2 regions of the Desulfallas thermosapovorans DSM 6562 genome follow, and region 1 is predicted to be linked to the other one. Evidence: riboswitches for the same ligand, from Rfam matches in the RefSeq annotation. Region 1 holds a riboswitch; the other holds the start of a gene.
What was found. A riboswitch is a leader RNA that binds a small molecule or an ion and turns the genes downstream of it on or off. The one in region 1 is predicted to bind thiamine pyrophosphate.
Positions count from the first base shown of each region.

Region 2: it holds a riboswitch for thiamine pyrophosphate, as region 1 does, so the genes downstream of both, thiC (phosphomethylpyrimidine synthase ThiC) here and thiM (hydroxyethylthiazole kinase) in region 1, are expected to answer to the same signal.

Region 1 is NZ_VNHM01000001.1:282,539-287,252, forward strand. Features, by position in the region: gene LX24_RS01405 (metal ABC transporter substrate-binding protein) at 1-466, opposite strand, end outside; gene LX24_RS01410 (Fur family transcriptional regulator) at 467-901, opposite strand; gene LX24_RS01415 (hypothetical protein) at 1,149-1,484, opposite strand; gene LX24_RS01420 (hypothetical protein) at 1,746-2,696, opposite strand; TPP riboswitch at 2,869-2,979, shown strand; gene thiM (hydroxyethylthiazole kinase) at 3,071-3,889, shown strand; gene thiE (thiamine phosphate synthase) at 3,883-4,521, shown strand; gene LX24_RS01435 (MtnX-like HAD-IB family phosphatase) at 4,506-4,714, shown strand, end outside.
Region 2 is NZ_VNHM01000020.1:24,651-29,364, forward strand. Features, by position in the region: gene LX24_RS13505 (DEAD/DEAH box helicase) at 1-1,390, shown strand, start outside; TPP riboswitch at 1,458-1,567, shown strand; gene thiC (phosphomethylpyrimidine synthase ThiC) at 1,746-3,041, shown strand; gene upp (uracil phosphoribosyltransferase) at 3,280-3,918, shown strand; gene uraA (uracil permease) at 4,083-4,714, shown strand, end outside.

The DNA of each region.
Region 1 (4,714 bases):
CGTACCCGTCGTCGTGGCCGCCGGTGTGGGCGTCATGCCCGGCGGTTTCCAAAGGGTGCTGGTGACCGTGGGCTGGGCCATCCACAGGGAGCAGTGCAATCCCCGCGCTGCAGTCCACCGGCACCGGCCCGCCCTTTTTAAGGCCGGCCAGCACCTTTTCCACCCAGGTTTCCATACCCGCGCCGTTGTAAATCAATACCCCGGCCTTTTGCAAGTTAACCATATCCCCGGGTGAAGGTTCCCAATCATGGGGTTCCACTCCGTCGGGCACCAGCTGCACCACCCGGGCCCGGTCACCGCAAATTCGAGCGGCAAAATCATAAACAGGGTAAATGGTGGCATAAACCAGCATCTCATCCTCCTGCGTCCCGGTGTCACCCCGTTGGCCGGCGGAATCACTACAGCCCGTTATTGATAAACTGATTAATAATACGATCGATAACCATAAAACAGCTGTTTTACGCAATTACTTATCCCCCTTTTTTCCACACCGGGCACAATAACCAAAGATCTCAAAATTATGCCTCTCAATGGCAAAATTTTTTTCCCTGATACTCTGCTGGTCAATGTAATCCAAAGGACAGAAATCCACTTCCTCGGAAAAGCCGCATTTCAGGCAGATTAAATGGTGCCGGTGACCTTCCCTTTCCACCAGTTTGTACCTGCCCTTGCCGTCGCCAAAATCCGTTCTGTCCAGCATATTCAGCCGCTCCAACACACCGACATTGCGGTAAACGGTATCCACGCTTAAATTTGGGAAACGGGCCGCTATATGGTTATGAATGTCTTCCACGGTCATATGCCTTTTCTCCCGGGCCAGCAAATGGATAATTTCCTGGCGCTGGGGAGTTATTTTATAACCATGCTCCTTTAATTTGTCAAAAATATCCTGGGCCGTCAAAACAGTATCACTCCTAAACAGGAATTGTTCTTATTTAAATAAAAATACCCCACCTGTTTTTACTTGTCAAGTTAATGGACGGTATCCATAGTTAATACTATTTAATAACACAAAGGATTAGAAGTTATCCGGGAATTTTATTCTTTTAACAATGCCTGGCCCGGCATTAACCAGGCATAAAAATAACCCCTGCCATAGCGGGGTTATTTCTTGCGATGGTGATTAATCAAGGAGCAGGTTAGCTGCTTTATGAAAGCATAATTTTACTGTCGTCCATGATTTTCAACACATGGGCGGCGGCAACCATTTTTGCGTTTAATACATCGGGGGTTTGGTCTTTGGCCAGTTCCATCTGCTCCTTCACCGTGGCCCCTTCGTTGACGCATTTGAATATCTCATTGCTGATGGTTTGCCGGGATTCATCAAACCTGGCAAAGCTAATAGCGGATGAAAAAACATCCCGTAGCAAATCCCTTTCCATTTGAGGGTCAAACTCGGGCAAATAAACAACATTGCCCCGGTATATCTCAATTAAAGCAGCCAGCAGATAGCGGGCGTCCGTACTTTTTTCCTTGTTCTCCATCGGTCCAACTCCTTCTATATAATATTATTGTAAACAACCTTATTAGAGAGAGTCTCTTCTACAGTTTGTTCGAAAAGCGCAAAAGCCAGCCAACGTAAGGATTACAAGTGAATCCCGCGCGGCATTTCGAACAGCCCCTTCCATAATTATGTTATATCATGGATGTGCCGGCATGTCCATTAGACATCTTTCCCCCGGTGGTAAAAATAATTCCACGGGTGGTCACAACCGTGGAATGGAATTAGCCTGTTTAGAACCCTATTAATCTATGCCCGCAATGCCAATATCTTCGAGACATTTTTGCCTGTATTTTTCCACTTCACCCGTCAGCCGGTTATTATTTTGCTCCACAAGGTCAAGGAAACCCTGGACAATTTCGGTCAGCCGGCTGGGTTCGCTTTCCGCCAGTACTCTGGCGTAGCCTGTTTTGGCATCAGGGGACATGGCTTTATCATCATAACTGAACAAAGGGGTATTATTGAGCCCGAATAAAACAAATTGAACATACAGCCGGTACATATCCCGCACACCGGCAAGCTTGGCTGAGTCAGCATAGGTATCGACAAACTTTTCCTGTTGCAACGCCCGGGACAGTAATTCATCCCAGCCAATCACCAGCGCGGCATCTTTGGCGGGAGGATTGTTGGAGTGGGCGGCCATAATATCGATATAGGCTTTAATATCTGGAGTCACCATGGAACTGTATTCCCGGTACCGCTGGTAATCGATAACGGGGTAATACATACCCTCGGCGGTATCCACCTTATAGCCCGCATTTTTAGTTTGCTGCACCAGCTGTTTTATCTCCTGGTCCTTTATGGTATCAGGGTCGTTAATATCCCCACCGGCCTGGTAGACCGCAAAGAATTTTTGGGCTATGCCGTCGGGGTAAAACCTGGCTTCCATCTCGGGTAAATAATCCTGCTGGGCTTTTTCCAGCCCGGTAATCATTTGCGAAGCATTCTCCGGAGAAAGCTTGGAGATGTTGTCGTCCACGTATTTAATTATTTCATCAATATCCCCACTGCCTGCCACCAGGGCACCGAAGTCATCCATTAGCACAGTTTGCTCTTCCCGGCTGATGCCTTGCCCGGTGCCTTGACCCCGGTCCGTGTCGTCGCCGGTACCCGCCTGGTTGGTGGAACAACCAATCAGGGACATGGCCAGGCATACTATTAATACTGCCGGCAGTAATATTTTTTTCAGCAACATTTTTTCCTCCCCGTTGATAGTAGTTTGCCACCGGGCACCCGCTACACCCTTGCACATTGCCCGGCACTTGAATTATATGACTTAATTCCACGGCAAATTGTTCCCCCCAATTTTAGCCACCCCTTGACGGGTATTGCCATTAACTATAAAATGATTACCATACAATTAAATATAGGCACACTGGGGGGGCTCCTGAAGCCGGGGCTGAGAGTAAAGCGGCAGCTTTTGACCCTTTGTACCTGATCTGGCTAATACCAGCGGAGGAAAGTGTAAATGATTTAAAAGTGTTTAAGGATGAACCCTGTGCTGGTTCATCTTTATTTTTTTATCCTAAAAAGCCATAATAACTATGCTGTAACTAAGGGGGAAACAATATGGAAACCAGCGCTCTGTTAAAAAAATGTGCCGAATTGTGGGACGCCGTGCGCCGCAGCAACCCGCTGGTGCACTGCATCACCAACTATGTAACGGTTAACGACGTGGCCAATACCATCATCGCCTCCGGGGCCTCCCCGGCCATGGTGGAAAACCCGGCTGAAGCCGGGGACTTCGCCGCTCTGGCCGCCGCCCTGTACATCAACCCGGGCACACTGACCACGGAACAGGAAGCCGCCATAATGGCAGCAGCAGGTAGTGCCCGTGAAAATAAAGTGCCCGGCCTGCTGGACCCGGTGGGCTGCAGTGCCATACCAGGCAGGCGGAAATTGTATCACAGGTTGCAGGAAATTGAATTTTTAAAAGTAGTAAAGGGCAATATCGCCGAAATAAAAAGTTTGGCGGGGGTGGCCAGCAAAGCACGGGGGGTGGATTCCCTGGACAGCGGCGACGGCCTGGACACGGTTTGCCGGGAGTTAAGCCGGCGGGATAATATTGTTGTGGTAGCCACCGGCGCCGTTGACGTGGTGGCGGATGCCCGGCAGGTGGCAAGCACTGCCAACGGCACACATTTATTTCAACAAATCACCGGGGCGGGCTGTATGGTGGGGGGAGTTATGGCCGCCTGCCTGGGGGCCGCACCGGAAGAACCGTGGCTGGCCTCGGTAACCGGTCTCCTGGGCTTTAATATTGCCGGAGAGCGGGCCGCCCGGCAAACAGGGGACCGGCCGGGGAGTTTTCGGATCGCCCTGGTGGACCGGCTCTACCAGCTGCGGGGCGACGATGTTATTAAGGAAGGGCGGGTGCAGTGCTGGTGAAGGGTAAACAAATAGATTATGCACTGTACCTGGTGACTGACCGCCATTACCTGGGCGGGCGCGATTTGGTGGCGGAGGTTTTAAAGGCCGTGGCCGGCGGCGTAACCGTGGTGCAACTGCGGGAAAAGAACGCCAACAGCCGGGATTTTTATCAATTGGCCCTGGCTTTAAAGGAAGCCCTGGTGCCCCGGGGGGTACCCCTGATTATCAACGACCGGCTGGATATTGCCCTGGCGGCGGACGCCGACGGGTTGCACGTGGGACAGGAGGATTTACCCGTAACCGTGGTGCGCCCCCTGCTGGGGGAAGATAAAATAATCGGCCTGTCGGTGAGTAACGAAGAAGAACTGCGGGAGGGGGAAAACACCGGGGCGGATTACCTGGGAGTGGGGCCGGTATTTGCCACCCCCACCAAGGACGACGCCGCGGCACCCCTGGGCATAGAAAAACTGCGCCTGCTACGGCAAAAAACCCGCCTGCCCCTGGTGGCCATCGGCGGTATTGATTTGGACAACTTAAAAGCCGTCCGGGATACCGGCATGGACGGGGTGGCCGTGGTATCAGCCTTAATGACGTCCCCGGATATCCAGGCCGCCGCCCGAAGGATGATTAACCTGTGGCAAAATCGATAATATTTTTTTCGGACTTTGACGGCACCATTGCCGACAAAGATGTCTGCGCCACCATGGTGAAACGGTTTGCCGCTTCCGGCTGGCATGAGCTCAACTGTTTGTGGGAAGCGGGGAAACTTTCCACCCGGGATTGCGCCCAGCGAACCCTGGATCTGATGGACATGACCCCGGCGAAACTGGATGATTTTATCGC
Region 2 (4,714 bases), on a different contig from region 1:
TGCCAGGGAATTACCGCTATGTAAGGAAGATACCGCTTACTGGGACAGGGATACTTATTATGAAGCGGTGAAGCTGCTATTGAAACACGGCAGGCTTAAGTTGCTGTCGGACCGGCCCAGAACCTACGGCCCGGCGGTGCAACCGGAGTTTTTTAACCTGCGGGGGGAAAGTGATAATTATCGTACCATCAGTCCACGGGGACAGGTGCTGGAAGAATATAATTACGACGACGTGATCAGGGAGGCTTACCCTGGTGCCATACTGCCTGTTTACAACAGGGTGTACCTGGTGGACAGTATAGACCATGATACCAAATCTATTCAGTTGCGGGATCTGCCCCCCGAGTACGGGGATTATATTACCCGGCCCAATATTGATTCCAGAATTGGCGTGGAAAAGGTCGAGCATACCCGCCGGGAAGGTAATGTGGATGCGTATAGCGGTGTGCTCAATATTCATAAAAGCCTTGCTGGTTATAGACTGGTTAATGTAAGGGATAAACAAAAAGAAGGATCCAAGTCCGGAGAAATCAGGCAAATTATGAAACCCATTGATTTTTCCACCGCTGGTATCTGGCTGGATATTGATTTGCGGGGACTAAAGCAGGAAATCAGATATGGTGCCGCCCATGCTTTAAAGCACCTGCTGCACATCACCATCCCCCTGGAGGTAATGTGCGAGCGCAACGACCTGGGGGCCAGCCTCCAGATGCATGGTGACCAGGCCCAGATATTTATCTATGACAACTACTCGGGCGGCGTTGGATTGGCGGAATCTGTATTTGATAATATCAAAAGAGTGCTGGAGCGTTGTTATGAACTGGTAACAGGTTGCAGTTGTTTTCAAGGCTGTCCTTCCTGTATTATCATTCCCCAGTGTCTACAAGCCAATGAAAAGCTGGATAAAGACGGTGTGACTGAATTGCTGGCCATATTGCTGGGCAGGGAAGTGCCCCGGAAAAAGAGCGGTTTAAGTTTTATCAAGGAAAAACTATTTAAAAGAGCCACCAGTCGCGCCGGTATTAAAATGGAAGCCCGGGCACTGGAGATGGAGCTTAAAGAATACGAAAAAACCTTTGCTTATGCCGGCAAATACCGGCATGCTGCGGCTGATATAATAAAACAGTACTATCCGCGGTTAATTAAGCATGAGGTTAATATTTTGGCTGTGTATTATTTGGTACATTCCCAAACCGGCAAACCGGTGCCCGAGCGTATATTAAAACAGGCTCTTTCCCGTTGCTGCGGGTGGTCTGATATGTACCGGCTGTCTTTGCAGGGTCTCAAGGAGAAGGGGTATTTAATCGGTCCACCGGAGCGGTTAACGTTGTTCCCCGGTGTGAAGGATAAACTTGGCACGGGTATGCAAAGGCCGGTGGCTGGAACATGAATAGGTAAAATGTATCAAACAAGTTTGACTAAAGGAAATATAGAAGATATAATTCACCTAACAATCTTATAAAGAAACGGGGAGCTCATGTTATGGGCTGAGAAAGGGCTTTTGAGCACCTGACCCGCGAACCTGATCGGGGTAATGCCCGCGTAGGAAAGGTATGGTAGATAAGCGCACCTAACTTACGAGGTGCGTTTTTTGCTTGGGGCCGGTCTCAAGATAGTAACTTGCTTGATTCGGTCCGCTTTAGTGCCTGCCGTGTGGCGTTTATATCGGAAATCCGGCATGGTGAGTGATATAGCGCCATGGCGGGCGCTCCGGGAATTACCATTGAAGCCAAGGAGGAATTGATATGGGTTATAATACTCAAATGGTTTCTGCCCGCCAGGGCATAGTGACCGCGCAAATGGAAACAGTGGCTCGCAAAGAAAACATAGATGTAGCCAGGCTTATGGAACTGGTGGCCCTGGGGAGGGTGGTTATCCCGGCCAACAAAAACCACCTCTCTCTGGACCCCTGCGGAATTGGCGAGGGAATGAAAACAAAAATTAATGTTAACCTGGGTGTTTCCGAGGATTGCTGTGATATGGAAACTGAGTTGGAGAAGGCCCGTTATGCCCTGCGGTTACAGGCCGATGCCATAATGGATTTAAGCTGTTACGGCAAAACCCGGGAGTTCAGGCAGCGCCTCATTGATATCTCACCTGCGGCCGTCGGCACCGTACCGGTTTACGATGCCGTGGGCTTGTATGATAAAAGTCTGGAAAGTATTACTGCGGATGAGTTTTTAGGCGTGGTGGAAAAGCATGCCCGGGACGGAGTGGATTTCATGACCATTCACGCCGGGATAAACCGGGAAACCGCGGCCACATTTAAAAGAACCAGCCGGTTGACCAATATTGTTTCCAGAGGAGGCGCCCTTCTATTTTCCTGGATGGAACTAAATGGCCGGGAAAATCCCTTTTATGAATATTATGATGATCTGCTGGAGATATGCGGCCGGTATGATGTTACCATCAGCCTGGGGGATGCCTGCCGTCCGGGAAGTCTTAAAGATGCCACCGATGCCGCCCAGGTTCACGAACTGATTGTCCTGGGTGAATTAACCCGCAGGGCTTGGGAGAAAGGCGTGCAAGTGATGATCGAAGGGCCGGGGCACGTGCCCTTAAATGAAATTGCCGCCAATATGATCCTGGCGAAGAAACTCTGCCACGGGGCTCCCTTTTACGTGCTTGGCCCGCTGGTTACGGACATCGCGCCGGGCTACGACCACATTACCAGTGCCATCGGCGGGGCCGTCGCCGCGGCCAGCGGCGCGGATTTTCTTTGCTACGTTACGCCGGCCGAACACCTTCGCCTACCTACGCTGGAGGATATGAAAGAGGGTATAATCGCGGCACGAATTGCTGCCCACGCCGCCGATATAGCAAAGGGGATTGCCGGGGCAAGGCAATGGGACGATGATATGAGCGAGGCCAGGCGGTGCTTAAACTGGTCCCGCATGTTCGAGCTGGCCATTGACCCCGAAAAGGCCAGGCAATACCGGGCCGAATCACAGCCCGAACATGAGGATACCTGTACCATGTGTGGTAAAATGTGTGCGGTGCGCAATATGAATAAGGTACTGAATGGTTCAAGTAACCTGTAAAAATAAAAGATTTAGTATTAATTGATGTCTATAATAAAAACCCCGGGCCATTTTCTTGCTATGGAAAATGTGTGCCGGGGTTAGTTTTGGGGGAATCTTATTGGTATACATATATCAAAAAAAATGCAGTTTCCAGGAAAAATTACAAAGGAAAACTATTTTAAATTGTCGAAAACATGTAAGGTTTGTCTTAAATAGTTTGGCAAGTAATTATTTCAAGAAATGGAGGTTAAATGTTTTGAGTTCAGTTGTAGTAGTAGACCACCCGGTGGCCGGCAACTGTCTGCGTATTTTAAGGGACAAACGGACGGAAACCGAATCCTTTCGCAAAGAAATGAAAAGGCTGGGGTTGCTTTTAGCCATAGAAGCTGCCAGGGATATTGAATGTGTCTCAGAGACTGTAATAACACCGTTGGATATGGAAATAAGCTGTCCCAGGTTGCGCGACGGCAGAATACTGCTGGTGCCTATTTTGCGTGCCGGCCTGGGGTTTGTGGACAGCTTTCTGGATATTTTACCCGCCGCCAAAGTGGCCCATATCGGCGTTGCCCGGGATCATGATACTTTGCAGGCGGTTACTTACCTGGATACCGTGCCGGAACGTTTTACTGATTTCGACCGGGTATTTGTAGTAGACCCCATGCTGGCTACTGGTAACAGCAGCGTTAAAACTCTGGAAATAATTACCAATAAAGGGTACAAGCCCGGTCAAATAACTTTGGTATGCGCCCTGGCCGTGGAACAAGGGATTAAGCAGGTGCTTGACAGGTTCCCGGACATCAAAATTATAACAGCGGTGATAGACCCGGGACTTAACGATAAAGCTTATATTGTGCCCGGTTTGGGGGATGCCGGAGACAGGTTGAATTTAATTTAGTCAATCCTGCATGGTAAAAGCTTTTTATTTCTCCTGAAAACACCGTTAAATAATTTTCATATTATACTGGTGCCGCGTTAGCGGCATGGATGTCTAAAGTGAAATGAACGGTTGGTTCATCCTGGAATAAAATCAATAAACGAGGGGAGAGAAATAGTAACAAATTGGCCAAAAGAGAGATTCAAGTACATGAACGTTTACCATTGCTGCAGACTTTACCGCTAAGTTTGCAGCACCTGTTTGCCATGTTTGGGGCTACGGTACTGGTTCCGATTTTGTTTGATGTGGACCCGGCCACGGTGCTGCTGTTTAACGGTATTGGCACATTGTTGTACCTGGTGCTTTGTAAAGGGGCTATCCCTGCCTACCTTGGCTCCAGTTTTGCCTTTATATCACCGGTGTTGGTGGTGCTGCCCAAATACGGCTATGAGGCGGCCCTGGGCGGGTTTATCGCGGTGGGACTGGTTTTCTGTGCTGTTGCACTGGTTATCGGTCTGGTAGGCACCAGGTGGATTGATATCATATTCCCGCCGGCGGCCATGGGTGCCATAGTGGCGGTCATTGGCCTGGAACTGGCCCCGGTGGCGGCCGATATGGCCGGTCTGACCGCCGAGAAATTGGATCCGGCGGTTATTACCGTTTCCCTGTTCACCCTGGCGGTGACCGTTCTCGGTTCGGTACTGTTCCGCGGTTTTCTGGCCATTATACCCATATTAATCGGCATTGTGTCTGGATATATACTGGCTTTGTTTATGGGTATGGTGGATACCTCATTTATGGCCGCCTATAGCAACAA